DNA from 3 places in the Antiquaquibacter oligotrophicus genome. Region 1 is predicted to be linked to each of the others. Evidence: predicted binding sites of a transcription regulator. Region 1 holds the regulator's gene; each other region holds the start of a gene.

The links. Region 1 encodes LexA, which represses DNA repair genes until DNA is damaged. Its sites were predicted from a motif close to TCGAACANNTGTTCGA; they were not measured.
Region 2: the regulator LexA is predicted to act here: its motif matches at 2,364-2,379, upstream of LH407_RS04490 (Rv2578c family radical SAM protein).
Region 3: the regulator LexA is predicted to act here: its motif matches at 3,220-3,235, upstream of LH407_RS08595 (HNH endonuclease signature motif containing protein).

Annotation. Positions count from the first base shown of each region.
Region 1 is NZ_CP085036.1:317,341-324,218, forward strand. It holds gene LH407_RS01570 (DUF1844 domain-containing protein) at 1-166, shown strand, start outside; gene LH407_RS01575 (SseB family protein) at 183-938, opposite strand; gene priA (bifunctional 1-(5-phosphoribosyl)-5-((5-phosphoribosylamino)methylideneamino)imidazole-4-carboxamide isomerase/phosphoribosylanthranilate isomerase PriA) at 941-1,690, opposite strand; gene hisH (imidazole glycerol phosphate synthase subunit HisH) at 1,687-2,328, opposite strand; gene hisB (imidazoleglycerol-phosphate dehydratase HisB) at 2,325-2,927, opposite strand; gene LH407_RS01595 (histidinol-phosphate transaminase) at 2,959-4,032, opposite strand; gene LH407_RS01600 (LysM peptidoglycan-binding domain-containing protein) at 4,082-4,450, opposite strand; gene lexA (transcriptional repressor LexA) at 4,709-5,401, shown strand; gene metE (5-methyltetrahydropteroyltriglutamate--homocysteine S-methyltransferase) at 5,424-6,878, opposite strand, start outside.
Region 2 is NZ_CP085036.1:908,653-915,530, reverse strand. It holds gene LH407_RS04510 (Asp23/Gls24 family envelope stress response protein) at 1-303, shown strand, start outside; gene LH407_RS04505 (hypothetical protein) at 300-614, shown strand; gene LH407_RS04500 (putative ABC transporter permease) at 611-1,426, opposite strand; gene LH407_RS04495 (glycosyltransferase) at 1,423-2,265, opposite strand; gene LH407_RS04490 (Rv2578c family radical SAM protein) at 2,388-3,392, shown strand; gene LH407_RS04485 (FAD-dependent oxidoreductase) at 3,439-5,097, shown strand; gene LH407_RS04480 (hypothetical protein) at 5,094-5,864, shown strand; gene LH407_RS04475 (dihydrofolate reductase family protein) at 5,903-6,556, shown strand; gene LH407_RS04470 (alpha/beta fold hydrolase) at 6,595-6,878, shown strand, end outside.
Region 3 is NZ_CP085036.1:1,724,511-1,731,388, reverse strand. It holds gene LH407_RS08610 (hypothetical protein) at 1-211, opposite strand, end outside; gene LH407_RS08605 (hypothetical protein) at 205-732, opposite strand; gene LH407_RS08600 (alpha/beta fold hydrolase) at 1,050-1,754, shown strand; gene LH407_RS08595 (HNH endonuclease signature motif containing protein) at 1,812-3,200, opposite strand; gene LH407_RS08590 (metalloregulator ArsR/SmtB family transcription factor) at 3,316-4,242, shown strand; gene LH407_RS08585 (arsenate reductase ArsC) at 4,359-4,706, shown strand; gene nhaA (Na+/H+ antiporter NhaA) at 4,792-6,093, shown strand; gene LH407_RS08575 (ABC transporter ATP-binding protein) at 6,223-6,878, shown strand, end outside.

The DNA.
Region 1 (6,878 bases):
GCTCGCGGGTCTGGTCACGGCCGCCGCACCGGAGATCTCAGACAGTCACGCCCGGCCGCTCCGTGACGGACTCCGGTCGCTGCAGCTCGCGTTCCGCGAAGCCTCCGCGATCCCCGATGCTCCGGGCGCCGGTCCCGGCGAGAAGTTCACCGGCTCAGTGGTCTAGAGGCGAGGCCGCCCGGTCACACTGAGGCGACAACACGCACGGCGAGGGAATCGACGCGTGTGGCGATGACCTCGCTCTGCGTCCAGCGCGAGCGCAGCCGGGCGAGGATCGCATCGAGCCGCTCGCGATCCAGTCCGTCGTCGAGGACGAGGTGCACGAGGAGTTCCGGACCGCGGAGCCGGGCATCCGGATCGCCGGGAGCAACGTAGAGTTCCCGCACCGCATCCTCGTGTGACGCGGACTCGAGGAACGTGTCGAGAACGGCGGGGTCAAGGTAGCTGGGGATCCACGGAGCGGACTCTGCCATGGCCCACAGCGCGGGTCGCCGCACGACGAACTCCGAGTCACTCGTGGGGTCGAGCACCACGAGTTCTGCTCCGTCGCCGATGGCGGACAACGCCACCCGGGGGGCTGCGGCCGGCACGGGGCGCGCCTTCGGATTCCACGCCGCCATAGCGGACATGGACGTGAAGGCGGGTTGGACCGTGCGACCATCGGGTCCGGCGACGCGAACGAGCGAAAGCTCCTGAGACTTGTCGACCTGAAGACCGGTTTCGGTTGTGCCCGACTCTCCCAGCTCAGCCACGAGCGGTACGAGCAACCGCGACTCGCGCAGCGCATCGACTACCTCTGCCTGGCCGAGCTCGCCTGCGCGGAAGCGGCGCAGCGCCTCGATGAGGCGAGGTGGTGCGGAGCCGTCGTCGGCTGCCGCGACGGGGGTCTCGATGTGCCGTCCCTCCCAGGGAACACCGGCACTGTCGGAACCGGACATGGTCACGCAGAGGCGACGTCGAGAGCCTCGGCGAGCGTGAAAGCTTTCGCGTAGAGGGCCTTCCCGACGATCGCTCCCTCAAGCCCCTGGGGTACGAGGTCACGGAGCGCGGCCAGGTCGTCGAGAGTCGCGACACCGCCGGACGCGATGACGGGCCGGTCTGTGCGGTCCATCACCTGCTCGAGAAGCTGGATGTTGGGCCCCTGCAGTGTGCCGTCCTTGGTGACGTCCGTCACGACGTAGCGAGCACAGCCGGCATCCTCGAGGCGGTCCATGACCGCCCACAGGTCTCCGCCCTCCTGCGTCCACCCGCGTGCAGCGAGAGTCGTTCCGCGGACGTCCAGGCCGACAGCGATCGCCTCGCCAAACTCGGCGATGACGTGAGCGGCCCACTCGGGGTTCTCGAGCGCGGCCGTGCCGAGGTTGATGCGCTTGGCGCCCGTCGCGAGCGCGGCCTCGAGGCTCGCGTCATCCCGGATACCGCCGGACAGTTCGATGTTGACGCGACGCGGCGTCGACTTGATGACCTTCCGGATGATGGCGTGGTTGTTGCCGCGCCCGAACGCCGCGTCGAGGTCGACGAGGTGGATCCACTCGGCTCCTTGGTCCACCCACTCCTGTGCCGCGTCAACAGGGTCGCCGTAGTTCGTTTCCGAGCCGGCCTCGCCCTGAGTGAGCCGCACAGCTTTTCCTCCTGCGACATCGACGGCCGGGAGCAATACGAGTGCAGGGGTGGTGTTGAATTCGCTCACAAGGTTTCCAGCCAGTTCGTCAGGAGTCGGATCCCGGCGTCGCCCGACTTTTCGGGGTGGAACTGGGTGGCCGACAGTGGACCGTTCTCCACGGCCGCGAGAAAGCGCGAGCCGTGTTCGGCCCACGTGAGAACGGGAGGCGGGAACGGGGCGTTCGTCTCGAGCGTCCACTCCTGGGCCGCGTAGGAGTGTACAAAGTAGAAGCGCTCATCGCGAATCCCGCGGAAGAGAGTCGACGCCTCGGGCGCCGAGACCGTGTTCCACCCCATGTGGGGCAACACGGGCGCGTCGAGCTCACGTACGGTGCCCGGCCACTCCCCCAGGCCCTCGGTGTCGACGCCGCGCTCGACCCCTTCGGAGAAAAGCACCTGCATCCCGACACAAATCCCGAGTACGGGGCGACCGCCAGCCAGGCGGCGTTCGATCACCGATTCACCGCCGGCAGCACGCAACCCCTGCATGACTGCTGAGAACGCCCCGACACCGGGAACCAACAATCCATCCGCCGCGATCGCCCGACCGCGATCCGCGGTCAGTTCGACGCGCGCGCCGGCGAGCTCGAGCGCCTTGGCGGCCGAGTGCACATTTCCAGAGCCGTAATCGAAGAGAACGACAGACGGTGAGACGGCCACCGTCAGAGCGCACCCTTCGTCGAGGGGATGCCGAGCACCCGATCGTCACGGGCGACCGCGAACCGGAACGCCCGAGCGAAGGCCTTGAATTCGGCCTCGGCGATGTGGTGCGGGTCACGACCGCCCAGCACCGTCACGTGAACGGTGAGCCCTGCGTTGAAGGCGATCGCCTCGAAGACGTGACGAACCATCGAACCGGTGAAGTGACCACCGATGAGGTGGTGCTCGAAACCGGGTGGCTCCCCCGTGTGAACGAGGTAGGGACGACCGGACACGTCAACGACTGCCTGAACCAGCGCCTCATCGAGGGGTACGAGAGCGTCGCCGAAACGCGAGATGCCGGACTTGTCGCCCAGTGCCTGGCGAATGGCCGTGCCGAGCGTGATCCCGATGTCCTCCACGGTGTGGTGGACGTCGATGTGCGTGTCACCAGATGCCTCGACAGTGAGATCGACCAACGAGTGACGAGCGAAAGCGGTCAAAAGGTGGTCGAAGAACGGAACACTCGAGTTGATCGTCGACTTGCCCGTGCCGTCGAGATTCAACGAGAGCTCGATAGTCGATTCACTCGTCTGACGACTCAGGGATGCCTCGCGGGAACTCATGACCTCAATCCTAGTGAGAAGCGTTGCAGGCTCAGCGGCCGCTCAATCGCGCCAAGGTGTCGAGAAAAATGGAGGTCTCTGCCTCAGTTCCTGCGGTGACACGCAAGTGCCCGGGGATTCCTACATCCCGAATGAGGACTCCCTCGGCATAGAGCTTGGTGAACAGCGCGTGAGGATCTGCCACCCCGCCGAACAGGACGAAGTTCGCAGCGCTCGGCAAGGGCTCGTAGCCGAGCGCCGGGAGGGCTTCGATCATCCGGTCGCGCTGCACAATGATCTCGTCGACCATGGCGAGCATCTCATCGGCGTGAGCGAGGGCCGCCACCGCTGCGGCCTGGGTCAGCGCGGAGAGGTGATACGGAAGACGGACGAGTCTCAACGCATCGATCACCGCCGGGTCGGCGGCTAAATATCCGAGACGGATCCCAGCGAATGCGAACGCCTTGCTCATCGTGCGGCTCACCAAGAGACGCGGACGCCCCTCGAGAAGGGTGAGGGCGGACGGGCCGCTTGCGAACTCCGCGTACGCCTCGTCGACGAGAACGATGCCGTCGGTGGCGTCGTATGCGGCCGCGATCACGTCGATATCGAGGGGTGTGCCCGTCGGGTTGTTGGGTGAGCACAGGAACACCACATCTGGGCGCGTCTGTCTAATCGCACCCACCACGTCTGCTTCGGTCAGGACGTAATCGGGACCACGCTCGCCGGTGACCCACGTCGTGCCCGTTCCTCCCGCGATGATCGAGTGCATCGAGTAGGTGGGAGGGAAACCGAGCACACGGCGTCCCGGCCCACCGAAGGCCTGGAGCACGTGCTGTAAGACCTCGTTCGACCCATTGGCCGCCCAAATGTTCTCGGCGGTGACACCGTGGCCGAGATAGTCAGCCAGAGCGGTTCGCAGTTCTGTGAACTCGCGATCGGGGTACCGGTTTGCCCCCAAAACGGCCCGAGCTAGCGAACGGACTATGTCGGTCGCGACGTCTTCGGGGATCGGATGCGTGTTCTCATTGACGTTGAGACGCACGGGGACCAGGTCTTGAGGTGCGCCATAGGGCTTCTTGCCTCGGAGGTCGTCTCTGATCGGGAGTTCGTCGAGGGATGTCACCGGACAAGCTTAGGGCGCACCAACCAGCCGCTCATCCGTCGTGGTGCGGTCAGTGGGCCGCGTACTCGAGCGGAATCGTCAACTGTTGGCCGGCATACACATCGGCAGACTCGAGACGGTTGAGTCGGACGATCGCGTCAATCACTTCCCGTGGGTCGGAGGTGGGAGCAACCGATTCTGCGACCTGCCACAGCGACTCCCCGGTCTCGACAGTGACCACGTCGAAGGAGGCGGTAGACCCTTCGAGAGAGGCAACGGCACCGCCCCCATTGATTGCGAACGCGAGAGCAACAGCAATCACCGGCGTCACCAGCATCCCGAACAGGACACGACGACCCCGTCGAGTGATGCGCAAGCGCGGCTGGGCGGGGCGGACCGAGGCCGAATACGTCATCGAGGGAAAAGTCATCGTGCTCATCGTGTGCTCCTCATCCTGAAACCCGAGTCGGTCGAACGGGGTTTCGTATCCGGTACTCGGCCGGGAGTACCGGATACGAAGTCTGTAGAACGTCTGTACCGAACATAACTTCGATCTACGAGAAAATCAAGGTCATCTTCGAACTGCTCGCGGCGATAACCCCGACACACTCGAAGATGTGTTTGTTTCGAGCATCCGTTCTGGATACAGTTTCGAGTGAGCCACCGACATTCCATCGCGGGGCGGAGATGAGGGACCGTGACCGACGCAACGCCTGAACAGTTCGGCGAAAAACCAGCCACCCGTCGCCGCAAGAGCCTCAGCGAGAAGCAGATGGCCATCCTTGACGTGATTCAGCGATCCGTCGCGACCCGCGGTTATCCGCCGAGCATGCGCGAGATCGGCGACGCTGTCGGCCTCGCATCCCTCTCCAGCGTCACCCATCAACTCGGTCAACTCGAGTTGAGTGGCTACCTCCGGCGCGACCCGAATCGCCCCCGCGCAATGGAAGTACTCATCGACCTTCCCGAGCTGGAAACGGGTTCGGTTGTCGAGAGCGGTGCCCCGTCGGTGGGAGACGCGGCCCTCGTGCCCCTCGTCGGCAGGATCGCTGCCGGAATTCCCATCACGGCAGACGAGCAAATTGATGAGGTTTTCCCCCTCCCCCGCAGGCTCGTGGGCAAGGGAGAGCTGTTCATGCTCAAGGTTGTCGGTGATTCCATGATCGATGCGGCCATTTGCGACGGCGATTGGGTCGTCGTGCGTCAGCAGAGTGACGCCACTAACGGCGATATCGTCGCGGCCATGCTCGACAGCGAAGCAACGGTCAAAGTGTTCCGCCAGCGCGACGGACACACCTGGCTTCTCCCCCGAAATTCTGCGTTCGAACCCATTCTGGGTGACCACGCGGAGGTGCTCGGCAAGGTTGTGGCGGTCCTACGCGCGGTGTAACACCGCCACACCCCTAGGTCCGCTAGACGGTCGCCTTCGCTCGCGCCGCTCGTGTGGCCTCGAGAACGTTGGCGAGTGACTGGACGGTTTCGTCGTAGCCGCGCGTCTTGAGACCACAATCCGGGTTCACCCACACCTGGCGCTCCGGAATGGAACCGAGGGCGATTTCGATGAGTTCGGAGACTTCCTCGACCGAGGGCACTCGTGGAGAGTGGATGTCGTAGACCCCGGGTCCGATGCCACGCCCAAATCCGCTGCGCTTGATGTCCGGCACGACCTCCATCTTCGAGCGAGCCGCTTCGATCGACGTGACGTCGGCATCGAGACGGTTGATGGCGTCGATGACGACACCAAACTCCGAATAACACAGGTGAGTGTGGATCTGAGTGCGGTCCTCTACGCCGGCCGTCGCGAGCCGGAACGAACCGACCGACCAGTCGAGGTAGTCGTCGTGATCCTTCTTCTTGAGGGGGAGCAACTCACGCAACGCCGGTTCATCGACCTGAATGATTCCGATGCCCGCCGCTTCGAGGTCCGCGATCTCATCGCGCAAGGCGAGGGCCACCTGGTTCGCTGTCTCTCGCAGCGGTTGGTCATCACGCACGAACGACCAGGCCAGGATCGTTACCGGTCCCGTGAGCATGCCCTTCACGGGCTTGTATGTGAGGCTTTGGGTGTACGTCGACCACTCGACAGTGATGGGCGCAGGACGTGAGACGTCGCCCCAGAGGATCGACGGGCGCGTACAGCGCGATCCGTAAGATTGCACCCAGCCGTTCTGCGTCACCGCGAAACCGTCCAGATTCTCCGCGAAGTACTGAACCATGTCGTTGCGTTCGGGCTCGCCGTGCACGATGACATCGAGGCCGATTTCCTCCTGGAGGTCGACGACTCGACGGATCTCGGCACGCATGGCCTCCACGTAGTCATCGTGGCTGAGTTCGCCCCGCACGAGTGCAGCACGAGCCTTCCGGATGTCGCCGGTCTGGGGGAAAGACCCGATCGTCGTCGTCGGCAGGAAGGGGAGATGCAGAGCCTCCTCCTGCGCTGCCAGCCGCGCGGAGTAGTCGCCGCGCGAGAAGTCGCTCGGAGTGAGGGATGCAGCGCGCTCGCGCACGGCGCCGTCGTGCACGCCCGCTGCCGCGTGACGGGCTTCGAGGGCATCCGTGGCCGCTTGCAACTCGTCCGCAATGGCATTCCGACCCTCGGTGAGACCCTTGGCCAGGATCGACACCTGGGCCACTTTCTGATCGGCGAAGGCGAGCCAACTCTTCAACCAGCCTTCGAGCAACGGCTCATCCTCAACGTCGTGTGGCACGTGGAAGAGGCTCGTCGATGTCGACACGGCCACGTTCGGGTTTGAACTCCGCAGTCTCTCGAGCGCGGAAAACGCGTTGTCGAGGTCGCCGCGCCATACGTTGTGTCCGTCGATGACCCCGCCGACGAGAACCTTGTCCGTGGTGAAGCCCGACGGGAG
Region 2 (6,878 bases), 590 kb from region 1:
ACCCTCACCGTCACTGAGGGTGCCGTGCGCGAGCTCGTGCGTGCTGCAGGCGATTCCGTGGAGGGTGTGGTCGTCGGGTCGTGTTCACTCGACGGCGACGTGACGGTGCCGGGCGAGGGCATCCGTGTGCACGTCACTATCAGCGTGGTGCTGAACAGCCCCGTTCCGGACGTCGCCGAGGCGGTGCGCCAGCGCGTGTACAGCCAGCTCCTGGCGCACACCGAATTGACGATCGACAGCATCGACGTGACCGTCACTGACGTGCACCTGGCCCTGCCCACCGACGACGGGAGCCCCTCATGACCGATCTCAGCGCCCTGTCGACAGGGCTCGACGCGGTCGCTCGCGAGGTGCCGGGGGTCGTTGCGCTCTACTCGGCTCGGCCCGCGATTGTCACAACCGTGCGGCAGCTCGCCGCAGGAAGCGAGTCGCCGAGCCTCGTGGACGTGCGCGAGTCCGACGGTTCATTGGCCATCGTCGCGAGTATCGCCGTCGACTCGCGCGAACGCGCACCGGAGATTGCGGCGGCGGTCTCGGCGGCACTCCTCGACGCCGTGCCCGACGGCACACGCGCCACCGTCCACGTGCGCGTGAGTCGAATCGTCGAGAGCTAGAACCCCGCGGCGAGCAGGCGGTTCGTTTCCTGGTCGCGAGCGCGCTCGCCGGCCTCGACGGTCTTCTGCGTCGGTTTGCCGATCGTGGGGAGCCACACGATGAGCTTGCGGTGGTGACCGCTGAGCTCCTGATACTCGGTGATGAGACTCATCCGCGGGAACGTGTTGATGAGCACCGAGTCGGGTACGAGCCGGTCGACGAGGCGCGCCCACGCGGGGTTCGGCAGCGTCGCATCCTTGCCGTCCCGCTTCGCACGGAGGTAGGCGTTTTTCTGCGCGGTGCGGCGGTAGGCGAGGAGGGTGAGGATGACCGAGAGGATCGTGGCCACGATGAGCAGCCCCAACACGGGCAGACCGATCCACACGGGGATCATGAGGAGGATTTGCACGTTCACGACGTCGAGGACGTAGAGCAGCACAAGCGACAGACCGCCCCACATGAGGGCGTACTTGAGGCACACACGCCCCTGGATGTTGAGGAACTCCTTGCTGTAATCCCAGTACACCGCCCCGAAGGCCTTCTCCATGAAGAGGCTCGTGAAGTACTCCAGCACCGTGCCCACCACGAGGCCGAGACCGAACACGACAAACGGGTTATCGAAGTAGGGGAGCAGGGCGAGGGTGATGATGAGGCCGCCCGCGCCGTAGAGGAGGTTGAACGGGAGGTAGAGCAGGCCCAATCGGGACTCCACCACTCCGCGGTACTCGATGGTCCAGCAGTAGAGCATCTCCACGAGCACACCCGCGAACGCGTAGATAAAGAACAACCAGAGGGCGACGTAGATGCCCCCGACGATGAACTCTGGACTCACGATTCCCCCTGGATCGGTTGATGTTCGGTGCGGGCGGCCCCACGCCTGCCCGAGATGGCGCGCTCCGCGTGGAGTGCGGGGTACACACCGAGCAGCACGACCATGGGCGCCAGCAGACGGACGTCATGGATGCCGTGCTTCTCGTACGTTCGCTTGAATCGCTCCACGTAGAAGAGGTAGTCCTTGGGGCTCGAATCGAGCCGTCGGGCGGACATACCCGCTTCCATCGCCGAGACGTAGGCGATTCGTTTGCCCGCGAGTGCGAGATGAATGGCGAGGTCGAGGTCCTCGTGCATGAGGTCCTCGCGATCGTCGTGCACCTCGTCACGCACGGCGAGCCAGGCATCGCGTCGCAGTGCCATATTGCTGCCGAAGAGAAAAACGTAGTCGCCGGCCAGCTTCGCCTGGATCTTGCGATATGCATCGTCGGCTTTGTGGCCGAAGGCCCGCATGGGCATGTCGTAGTAGTCGACGGATCCGCTCGCGGCGTCGATCGTGCCATCCGCGAATGCCGCCTGCACTTGCTCGACCCAGTCCGGCATGATCGCCGAGTCCGAGTCGATACGGCCGATCACGTCACCGACCGCAGCGTTGAATCCCGCGTTGCGGGTGGCCGTGATTCCCTGCACATCGTTTTGCTCGATGAGCCGGATGCTCGCCTCAGGGAACGCGGCCTGCATCGCCTCAACAGCCGCGGCCGTGCCATCCGTCGACTTGTTGTTGACGACGATGATCTCGAGGGCGGGCGAGGTCTGGTCGATGCACGCCATGAGGCAGTGCCGGATCGTATCCTCCTCGTTGTAGGCGGGGATGACGATCGAGACGGTCGGCGCGCTCATGGCACGACCCTATCGACCATCCCCATCCTTGGGGTCACGTGCTTCCGCCCGTATTCGGGGGCCGAATGCGACGTAACACCTCGGGGGTTGCTCACGTCTCGAACATATGTTCTACTGTCGCAATGCGGTGGAGCGGGCAATCGGTAACGGCAGATCAGGGGCTTATCGGGTTGTCTGGTCTCGTGCGATCGGTGCGCACTCCCGAATTTGCCGGCATGACGTTTCACGAAGTCATGGCCAAGAGTGCCCTCAACCGTGTGCCCGGGCAGAGCGCAATGCCCTTCGACTGGACCGTCAACCCCTATCGCGGGTGCTCACACGCCTGCGTCTACTGTTTCGCGCGGAACACACACAAGTACCTCGACCTCGATGCGGGCAGCGATTTCGATAACCAGGTTGTTGTCAAGGTCAACGTCGCCGAGGTGCTGCGCGCCGAACTCGCGAAGCCCAAATGGGATCGCGATCCCGTCGCACTCGGCACCAACACGGACCCGTATCAGCGGGCGGAGGGGCGCTACGGGCTGATGCCCGGCATCATCACTGCGCTCGCCGACAGCGGCACTCCGTTTTCGATCCTCACGAAGGGAACGCTGCTCCGCCGCGACCTCCCTCTCCTTGTTGAGGCCGCAGACCGCGTGCCCATCCACATCGCGATGTCGATAGCCGTCTACGACGACGAGCTCCAGCAGAGCATCGAGCCGGGTACCCCCACGACGGCCGCGCGGCTGGCGACCGTGCGCGCTGCCGTCGACGCGGGCTTCGACGTCTCCGTGTTTGTTATGCCCGTTCTGCCCTACCTGACCGATACGAGGGCGCATCTCAGCGCTGCGCTGTCGTCGATCCGAGAAGCGGGTGCCACGCGCCTCACGTACGGCGCGTTGCACTTGCGGCCCGGGGCGCGGGAGTGGTTTTTCCAGTGGCTCGAGCGCGAGCATCCTGGGCTCGTCGGTCGTTACCGGTCCATGTATTCAGGGTCGTCCTCTGCACCCAAGGCCTACCGTCAGTGGCTTCGCGAGAAGATGGGCGCGCTCATGAAGGAGTACGGGTTCGACTCACGCGCGACGTGGGCTCCTCCCGCACGCACACCGGCCGTAGTGCAGCAACTGAACCAGCCGACGCTCTTTTGAGTGGTGGGTTCTAGGTGTGTGAGCCGACGTCGGCGAGGATGGGAGCGTGACCTCTCCGAGCGAAACCATCTCCGGCACGTTTACCGACGATCAGTGGGCGCGTATCTCCGCCTACGCCGAGCCCATCGACGCATCGCCCGGCGACTACGTGCTCGAGGAGGGCCTGCAGTGGTACCCGCTCATCCTCGTCGACACGGGTCTCGTGGATATCGTGCGGCCAGCGAACGCGTGGTTCCCCGAACTTCTCGTGGCGACCGTCGGTGCGCGCTCCTACGTGGGCGAGCTGGGCGTGCTGAGCGGCCAGCGGGCGTTCCTCGCCGGTCGCGTGAAGGAGGGTGGCCGGATGCTCGCCCTCGACACCGCGGCATTCCGCCGCGTCATGGCCGAGCACGATGACCTCGCCGACCTGCTTCTCCGCGATCTCTGGAAGCGCCGCCAGGGACTCCTGACCGGCCCGGCGGCGCTCACCCTCAAGATCGTCGGGCCCGAGCGTTCGCGCGGTGTGCTCGCCCTCCGCTCGTACGCGATTCGTCTCGGGCTCGCGCACACGTGGCACGACGGCAGCCTTCACGCCGACGAGTTGCGCGACAACGGTGTCACCGCCGATCACATGCCCATCGTGTGGGTGCAGGGCGAGCCGATCCCTAACGCGACACCCGGCATGGTTGCCGAGAAGCTCGGCCTCGCCTACCAGGAGCCCGAGGATGTCACGGTCGATCTCGCGGTCGTCGGTGCGGGTCCCTCCGGGCTTGCCGCCGCAATTTACGGTGCATCCGAGGGCCTGTCCACGGTTCTCCTCGACGGCATCGCCCCGGGCGGTCAGGCGTCGGCGACCTCACGCATCGAGAACTACCTGGGATTCCCTTTCGGAGTCAGCGGCGGCGACCTCATCGGTCAGGCCCAACTTCAGGCCCTCAAGTTCGGGGTGCGAGTCTTCGCACCGTGCGAGGCGGAAGGGCTCGAGGCATCCGGTGACCACCTCGTGCTGTCGCTCACCGACGGCGCACGCGTGCACGCCCGCGCCGTCATCGTCGCGACGGGTGCCTCCTACCGCGCTCTCTCGCTCGACCGCTGGGCGGACCTCGAGGGCGCCGGCATCTACTACGCCGCCACCCCGCTCGAGGCCAAGCAGGTGGCGGGCTCGACCGTCGTTGTGATCGGCGGGGCCAACTCGGCCGGTCAGGCCGCGCTCTTCCTCGCATCCAACGGATGCACCGTCCACCTCGTCATACGCGGTGACAAGCTCGACGCCAGCATGTCCGCCTACCTCATCGACAGGCTCGCCGACGACTCTCGCGTGACCGTCCACACCCACACGCAGGTCACCTCCCTCGAAGGTGAGGATGCGCTCGAGCGCGTGACCCTCTCCACGGGTGAAGTCATCGACGCGCGTGGCCTCTTCTGCTTCATCGGCGCCGAACCGTCGACCCGTTGGCTGAAGGACGTCGCGACAGACGATCGCGGCTTCCTCCTCACCGGCACCGACGTTCCCCTCGCGGAGGCGGCGACAACACTCGGGCTGCACGGTCGCGACCCGCTGCCGTTCGAGACGAGCATGCCGTTCGTCTTCGCCACGGGAGACGTGCGCAACGGGTCCATGAAACGAGTCGCAGCCGCCGTCGGTGAGGGGTCGAGCGCCGTCGCCTCCGTGCACCGCGCGTTTGCCCACGTCGCACCCGAGCCCAGGGTGGCTGCGGGAACGTGACGGACGCGGAGGAACGCGAACTCGAAGCACTGATGCGGCGGGCCTACGGGCCCGGCGCCGACATTGAGCGCGACCCACAAGCGCTCCAGCGATTGCGCGACTTACAAGAGGCCAGACGGCCTTCGGTCACGATTGAGCCGGGTGCCGTCGAGGTGCTGGATGCTGGGGCATCCGTGCCGGTCATCTCCGTCTCCGCGCAGCCGGAGCCGGAGCCCGAGCCCGAGGCCGACCCGTGGTGGGAACGTGTCGTCGAGCGCGTATCCCGGTTGCGGCGGTCGACCGTGCTTATCGCCCTTGGTGCCCTCGCTTTGGCGGCCGTCCTGGTCGTCGCGCTTGTGCTCGTGCAGCGTGTGCAGACGGATCCGCTGCAGACGGGGGCGACCCAGGTGGCGCGACTTGCGGTGGACGAGGGGTTCGAGATCCCCTCGATCCTCCGGAGCGGCCCCAACGGCGACGTGCCGGCGTACGCCTTTGAGGTGTTCCACGGGCTGCGCTCAGTCGTCAGTACCGGCGGCATCTTTGCCAGTGGCACACCCAGCGACTGCCTCGTCGTACTGTACGAATCGGATGCCCGGCAGCCGGATTCCACGTCGTTCTCGGGGCCACTTCTCGGGGAGTGCGCTGCTGGCGGCTTTCCCGCGAGTGTTCAGTTTGTCGCGGGCGCGGACTCATTCGGCGAGGAACTCGTCGAGGCCTACCCTGACGAGACGGCGTTCCTTTTCGTGTACGACAGCGACAACAACGAGGTGGTCGTGTTCGCCTCGTGACATGTTCACGTTGTGAACATGTGGGCTAGTCTCCTGCCATGAGCAGATTGCGTGTCCACAGCCTGGCCATTTCCCTTGATGGTTTCGCCACGGGGGAGGGGCTCTCCACGGAAGCGCCATTCGGCCACGCGGGCGGCAGGCTCATGGAGTGGTTCTTCCCGACCCGCACCTTCGTCGAAGCATCCGGCCACGAGGCCGAGGCTCAGGGACCGGGCACCCGCGGAATCGATGACGCGTTTGCGGCGGCATCCTGGAACGGCATCGGCGCGGAGATCATGGGCCGTGGCAAGTTCGGGCCCCAGACCGGTCCATGGCAGGACGACAGCTGGCGCGGCTGGTGGGGGGAGGAGCCCCCGTTCCACTCGCCGGTGGTCGTGCTCACACATCATCCGCGACCCGACTTCGCTGCGGGCGAGACCACCTTCCTCTTCCGAGACGCCAGCCCCCGGGATGCCCTCGCCCTCGCCACCGAGCTCGCGGACGGTCTCGACGTGCGCCTCGGCGGCGGAGCCACCACGATCAGATCTTTCCTCGACGAGGACCTCGTCGACCACCTGCATCTTGTTGTCGTGCCGATCGTGCTCGGGCGAGGCGTGCGGATCTGGGATGGCCAGGAAGGGCTCGAGGGTCGGTTCAGCGTCGAAGCGACCGCGTCACCGTCCGGCGTCGTGCATTACCTCTTCACCAGGTAAACTCCGGGGAGTAGTCATCGTGAGAAGGGCACCTGGGCGTGGACCCTTTGAAGCGCAACAATGTTCGCGTTACCGGAAATACGGACGGCACAACACTCGTGCTCATCCACGGGTTCGGTTCGACCCGTGAGACCTGGCGGTACGTCGCCGAGGCCCTCGAACCCCACTTCCGTGTGGTCGTCTTCGATCAGGTCGGTGTCGGCGGCTCCGATAAGAGCGTCTACGACCGCTCCAAGTACGACACACTTCACGGTTACGCCGACGACGTCATCGAAATTGTCGAAGCGCTCGCGCTGACGGATGTTGTGCTCGTGGGTCACTC
Region 3 (6,878 bases), 1.4 Mb from region 1:
CGCCGTTGTCGGCCCAGAAGGTGAACCGGCACCGGCCGCCGTCCTCGACGATGCCCTCCACGTAGGCGCTCGCGCGGAGGTACTCGTCGGAGTCCACCCCGGCGGTGATGACAACCGGGGTCACGTCTCGTGGGGCCGCGTCATCCGCCGTCGGCGCACAGCCTGCGAGCACGACGGCCGCGGCGAGAGCGACCGCGAGCTTCTTCACCACGCCTCCGGTGGCGCCTGAACAACCGGCACCGGGTTGTACGCCCAATGGGCTCCGTTGTTGTACATGCCACTCGCCCAGCCCGAGTACCAGATCGCGTTCTCCGTGACCTGGGTCGGCGAATCGGCGCGGAACGCCTCGACGATGCCCGAGTACTTCGGCAGAGTATTGAGCGCTTCGGCCGCGTTCTCGGCCGCGATCACGAGGTTGTCGTAGCTGCCGAGTCCCCCGCCCCCGCCGGAACCCCACCCGTTATTGAGGGGGTTGTTGCGGTTCCACCAACTGTCGACGTAGTTCTCTTGACGCATCCATCGGGTGAAGACCGTCACGTTGTTCTCGGTGATGGGAAACCCACCGAGCAGCAGCACGAGCTTCGCCCAGTCGTAGTTGGTGCCGCCCGCGACGAGGGTGTCGACGCCCGGTGTTGCGGCGTACGAATCCCGCGTGATGGTGGTGGATGCGACGTTCGAGCCCACCGCGAGGGACTGCGCGTTCTCGTCGATGTACCAACTGAGCTCCTGCACGTCGCTCGGTTGGGGCGGCGGAGCGACTGCTGTGACCGCAGCGAACGCGAAGGCGATGATCGCCGCGCCGAGGGCGAGGGCCGCGCGCGCAGGGCGACGGGCCCCGGGGGGTTCGGGGCTGGGATCGGGAAGATCGCGAGAGAAAAGTCATCGTGAAGCGAGCCTGGTCGCGGACTAGGAGTCGTCACCGCTGGAGCCAGCGTATCCGCACATCGCGCACGCCAGTGTGCGCCGCGAGCCTGAGAATCGCCTCAGTCGGCGATTGACTCGCCCCCGCAACGAGGAGCACGCTGGAGGCTACGGAGTGAGGAGCCTTCATGAGCCCGGATGCCCCCCTGCACGTCACCAACGTTGTACTCGTTCACGGCGCCTACGCCGACGGGTCATCGTGGGCCGATGTGATCGCAATCCTGCAGGCCAACGGTCTGCGCGTTACGGCGGTGCAGAACCCCCTGACCTCTCTCGCAGACGATGCGGCGGCGACGAGACGGGCGCTCGACCTTCAGGACGGACCCGCCGTGCTGGCCGGACACTCCTGGGGTGGCACCGTCATCTCCGAGGCGGGGGATCATCCGGCCGTGTCCGCGCTCGTCTACGTCGCGGCGCGAGCGCCAGAAGCGGGCGAAGACTATGGTGCCCTCGCTGCGCGGTTCCCAGCTGCACCCGCATCCGCTGGACTCCAACACCACGGCGGGTTCGCGCAGCTTTCGGAGGACGCGTTTCTCGAGAGCTTCGCCAACGGCGTTGACGCTGGGCGCGCGCGTGTGCTCTACGCAGCGCAGGGGCCGATCGCGGACACCCTCTTCGGTGAGCGCACGACCGTCGCCGCGTGGCGCGACAAACCGACGTACTACTCGGTGTCGCGCGAGGACCGCACGACGTCGCCCGAGCTCGAGCGGTTCCTCGCTAAGAGGATGGGCGCAACCACCATCGAAGTGGACGCCGGGCACCTCGCGATGATCACGCACGCACCCGAAATCGCGGAGCTCATCATGACCGCGGCCGGTCGCGTGACCTCTTAGCCGAAGCGACCGTTCACCTAGGTACTGCTATCGAGCCCACCCTCGGCCGCCCGGCGTCTAGGCAGCGGAGTGTCTCGTTCGCGTTCGATTCGGTGGGCGACACGTCCACTCGGGGATGCCAGGCCCTCGCACCTGGGGAACGCCTTTGCTGATCCGGTACTTCCACGGGCCGGTATCGACGATTCGATGGTGCCAATAGCAGAGGAGGATCGCGTTGTCGGCGTGGGTGGCACCACCCGCGCGGTAGGGAACGACGTGGTGCATCTGAAGCGCCGTGCGGGGCGCCGTGCATCCGGGGACAAAGCACCGGTACCCGTCGCGGGCGGCGACCGCGAGGCGGTGGGAGAACGGGAAGCAGCGCTGCTGCGAGCTGACGCTCACGATCCGCCCATGATCGAGGGTCACGACGCGGTACCCGGCGGAATCCATATAGCGGAGCACCTCCGCGCGCGACACGGGCAGATCGGGTCCGGCCATCGTGCCGATGGGGTCACCGTCTCGAGTTTCGATCTCAGGGGCATTCAGATCTTTCGCGTCCACCGTCACGATGACTGTGACGGGGCTGCCATTCAGTGTCGGAGCGTCTTGGGCCTCGGATCCGGCGATAACGAGCGCAGCGAGCGAGTCGTGCATCCGCTGACCGGGAGTGCGGTCGTCGATTGCGGTGCCGACTGTGCTCGCGTCGATCTCCTCGTCGCTCGTGAAGCGGGGCGAGCGACGGGATGCCTCGTCGAAGGCACGGATCTGCTCCGCGATCTCGGGCATCAGGTAGCCGCCCACCGGGCAGCCTCCGTCGGAGGTGACCCGACCTATGTGCAGCTTGCGCATCCGCAGGGCTCTCTCCTCGCGCGGCCGAGCGCCGTCAGGGTCGATTGCGGAGATGATCTGGCGGAGTTCGATGGTGAGATAGTCGACCGAAACCGGCGGCAGGAGCGTTGCGGTCTCCACATCGACACCCGTGGCAAGCGCGACCATGACCTCTTCGGCGGCGGCCTGCTGGGCCTTGTCGACGCGACGAGCGACGTCGTCGAGTTCTCGAACGATGACCATCGCCGCGTCGACTCCAACCTGGCCCAACGTGATCGCCTGTGCGAGGACGGGACGCTTCGCCTCCAGCTCGGCGCCGACCATACTGCGATCGCGCCGGATCGCGGCCGCGACCCTCACCCGGGAGCGTGCTGCGCTCGTGGAGATGCGTGCTGTCGTGGCCACCGCATCCGTCGGTGAGGCGAAACCGAGGTCACCAGCCAGATCGGAGTTCTCGGCGACGGAGGCAATCGCCGAGATACGCGCGGCGTCGACGAGGCGACCGACGGACTCGACCTCGGCGATCGCCGCGAGCACGTCATCCGGATGGCTTGCCGCAGCGGCAGCCATCAGTTCGGAGGCCACAGCACGCGCACGCTCGGCCACGTCCGTGAGAGCGGCGAGAGCGGTGGTGGTCATAGCCAATTCTACCGCACATTAGAACTGATGTTCGATTAAGCCGAGAGTCTTCACCCCGCATTTCACCCCGACGCGCAGTCAGATTGCGACACGATCGACGCATAGGCTCTTGTCTATGGGTGACTCAAGGCTCCTCCTCGACCGCGCCTCTGCCGAGGCGTCGGCGCGCACGCTCCGGGCGATCGCCGATCCGACCCGCCTCCAACTATTGCGCCTCATCCTCGACACCGAAGGGGGCCGTCGCCCGGTCACCGAGCTCGCCAACACGCTCGGTCTCACCCAGCCCACGGTCAGCCATCACCTCAGCACCATGGCCGAGAGCGGGGTGGTCGAGCGCCACCAGCAGGGAAGAGTTGCCTGGTATTCGATCGTGCCGGAGCGCCTTGCGGAGGTGTTCGAAGCGACACGGGCGAACCGACCGGGACCGGCCGTCGACACATCCGTGCTCGACAAAATCGCTCGCGATCTGGGCGAGAGATTCCGCGGAACGTTCTCGCCCGAGACGATCAGACGCTACGTCGATGAGAGCCATACGCTGCTGGCCGAGCGCCTCGGGGGCGCACGACTCCTGCCGTCGCTGACCGCAGACTTCGCGGGCGACCGCCTCCGCGCACTTGCCGAAGCGGACGGCATCACCACGGATGCCACGCCCGACATCTTGTTCGTGTGTGTGCAGAACGCCGGCCGATCCCAACTGGCCTCCGCGATCCTCCGTTCCCTGGCCGGAGACCGCGTGCGGGTGCTCACGGCGGGGTCGCAACCGGCCGGGAGCATCAACCCGCTCATCGTGGCGGCTCTCGACGAGATCGGTGTCCCGGTCGGCGGCGAGTACCCAAAACCGCTCACCGACGAGGTGGTGCGCGCCGCCGACTACGTGATCACGATGGGCTGCGGCGATGCGTGCCCCATTTACCCGGGCCGCACCTACCTCGATTGGAACCTGCCGGACCCTGCAGCCATGACCATGGACGGCGTGCGCGAGGTGCGCGATGAGATCGACCGCAGGGTGCGTGGGCTTCTCGCCGAGTTGAACTCGGAGTGAATTCATCCGTCGCACGCGCCAATGCATAGATACTCGTCTATGCTTTTGATGTGACCGAATCGACCGACAAACCCGTTGTCCTCTTCGTCTGCATCCACAACGCTGGCCGCTCGCAGATGGCCGCTGGCTACCTGCGCGAACTCTCTGGCGGGGCCGTCGAGGTGCGCTCCGGCGGGTCCGAGCCCGGCGATCAGATCAACCCCATCGCCGTGCAGGCCATGGCGGAAGAGGGCATCGACATCTCGCAGGCCGTACCGCAGCTCATGACGACCGAGCAGGTACGGGCATCCGACGTCGTCATCACCATGGGATGCGGAGACGTCTGCCCCATCTTCCCCGGCAAGCGGTACGAGGACTGGGATCTCGTCGACCCCGCGGGCAAAGGCATCGAGGACGTGCGCCCCATCCGCGACGACATCAAGCGGCGAGTGCAAGCCCTGCTGGGAGAACTCACACCCCGGTAGAATGGATGCTCGGTGCGCCGGGAAGTCTGGTCGGCGGGTTGGTCTCCACGACGACTCCTACCGTCAACGCACCCCGAAAGCACTCATGACCGCTGAGCAGGACTTCACCCCACCGCAGCAGGCCCCGCACTCCATCTGGCGTGGTGTACATCAGACCCTCCAGAGCGACACCATCGGTGGCGCACTTCTTCTCGGCGCGACCGTGCTCGCGCTCATCCTCGCCAACACGCCCCTCGCACCCTTCTACGACTCGGTTCGCGACTTCCGTTTCGGCCCTGAGGCGCTCCACCTGAACCTCACGGTGGGTCAATGGGCGGCGGACGGTCTGCTCGCGATCTTCTTCTTCGTCGTGGGTCTCGAACTCAAGGAGGAGTTTGTCGTCGGCAAACTCCGCAACCCGCGAACTGCACTTCTGCCCATCGCGGCGGCGGTCGGCGGTGTCATCGTTCCGGCGATCATCTACATGATCGTGAACCTCAACGCCGGCCCCGCTGCTCTCCAAGGGTGGGCGATTCCCGCCGCCACGGACATCGCCTTCGCCGTCGCCGTTATCGCCGTCGTCGGGCGGTTCCTTCCCACGGCGCTCCGCACGTTCCTGCTCACCCTCGCGGTGGTTGACGACCTGCTCGCGATTTCGATCATCGCGATCTTCTACACCAACGACCTCGAGGTTGTGCCCCTGCTGCTCGCGATCGTGCCGCTCGCACTCTTCGCGGTGGCCGTGCGCTTCGGCATCCGTCACATCTGGGTGCTTCTCCCCCTCGCCTTCGCGACGTGGGCACTCGTTCATGCGGCAGGTATCCACGCGACCGTCGCGGGAGTGCTCCTCGGGTTTGTCGTGCCGGTTGTCGCCACGAAGAGAGCACGTGTGCAGGTCGGCACCGACTCGGAGGGCAAGCCCATCTACGACGGACTCGCCGCCCACTTCGCCGACCGCTGGGGTTCCATCTCGACCGGTTTCGCCGTCCCCGTGTTCGCGTTTTTTGCTGCCGGCGTCACCGTCGGTGGCCTGTCGGGTCTCGCCGAGTCGTTCCAGGACACGATCGCGCTCGGGATCATCGCGGGTCTCGTACTCGGCAAGGCGATCGGCATCACGGGCACCACCTTCCTGGTGACGAGACTGCCGGGACTGCGGCTGGACCCCACGGTGAAATGGCCGGACATCATCGGCATGTCCTTCGTCGCCGGAATCGGGTTCACCGTCTCCCTCCTCATCGGCGAGCTCTCGTTCGGCGTCGGCAGCGAGTCCGACAACCACGTGAAGGTCGGTGTGCTCACGGGCTCCTTCCTCGCGGCGCTCATCGGCGCGGCGATCCTCGGTGTACGCAACCGGCGCTACAAAAACATCGCGCTCCCCGTGCACGTGCCGGATGTCGGCGCGAAATAGTCTCACGCACGATCACCTAGAGGCGTAGACTCTCCGTCGGAGAGCCGGGAAGCCTGGTCGGCCCGCGAAACGCGGAGCGCCCCGGCGACCGCCGTGGGTGCTGTTGTGCGACCACGGAAGGACCGTGCAATGTCCCCTGCACACACACCCGTCATCGATGTGACGGACCTCACCAAAACGTTCGGACGGGCATCCGCCCTCGACGGGCTGAATCTCAAGCTTGACGAGGGCGAGATCCACGGATTCCTCGGCCCCAACGGCGCCGGAAAGTCCACCACGATCCGCATCATCCTCGGGCTCATCAAAGCCACGAGCGGCACGGCGCGAGTGCTCGGGCGCGACCCCTGGGCCGAACCCGTCGCGACCCACCGTGACATCGCCTATGTGCCGGGCGACGTGAGCCTGTGGCCGAACCTCACCGGAGGCGAGGCGATTGACCTGCTCACGAGCCTGCGCGGCGGCGCGGACCCTGACCGTCGCGAACGTCTCATTCGCGAGTTCGAGTTCGACCCACGCAAGCGCGCACGCACGTACTCGAAGGGCAACCGTCAGAAGGTCGCCCTCATCGCGGCATTCGCCCGGCCGGCGAAGCTCTACATCCTCGACGAACCCAGCTCCGGCCTCGACCCGGTCATGGAGTCGGTGTTTCAGCAGCAAGTGCGACGGGCTCGCGACGAAGGCTCGACGGTTCTCCTCTCGAGCCACATCCTGAGCGAGGTCGAGCAGTTGTGCGACCGCGTCACGATCATCCGTTCCGGCGTTGCGGTGGAGAGCGGCACCCTCGC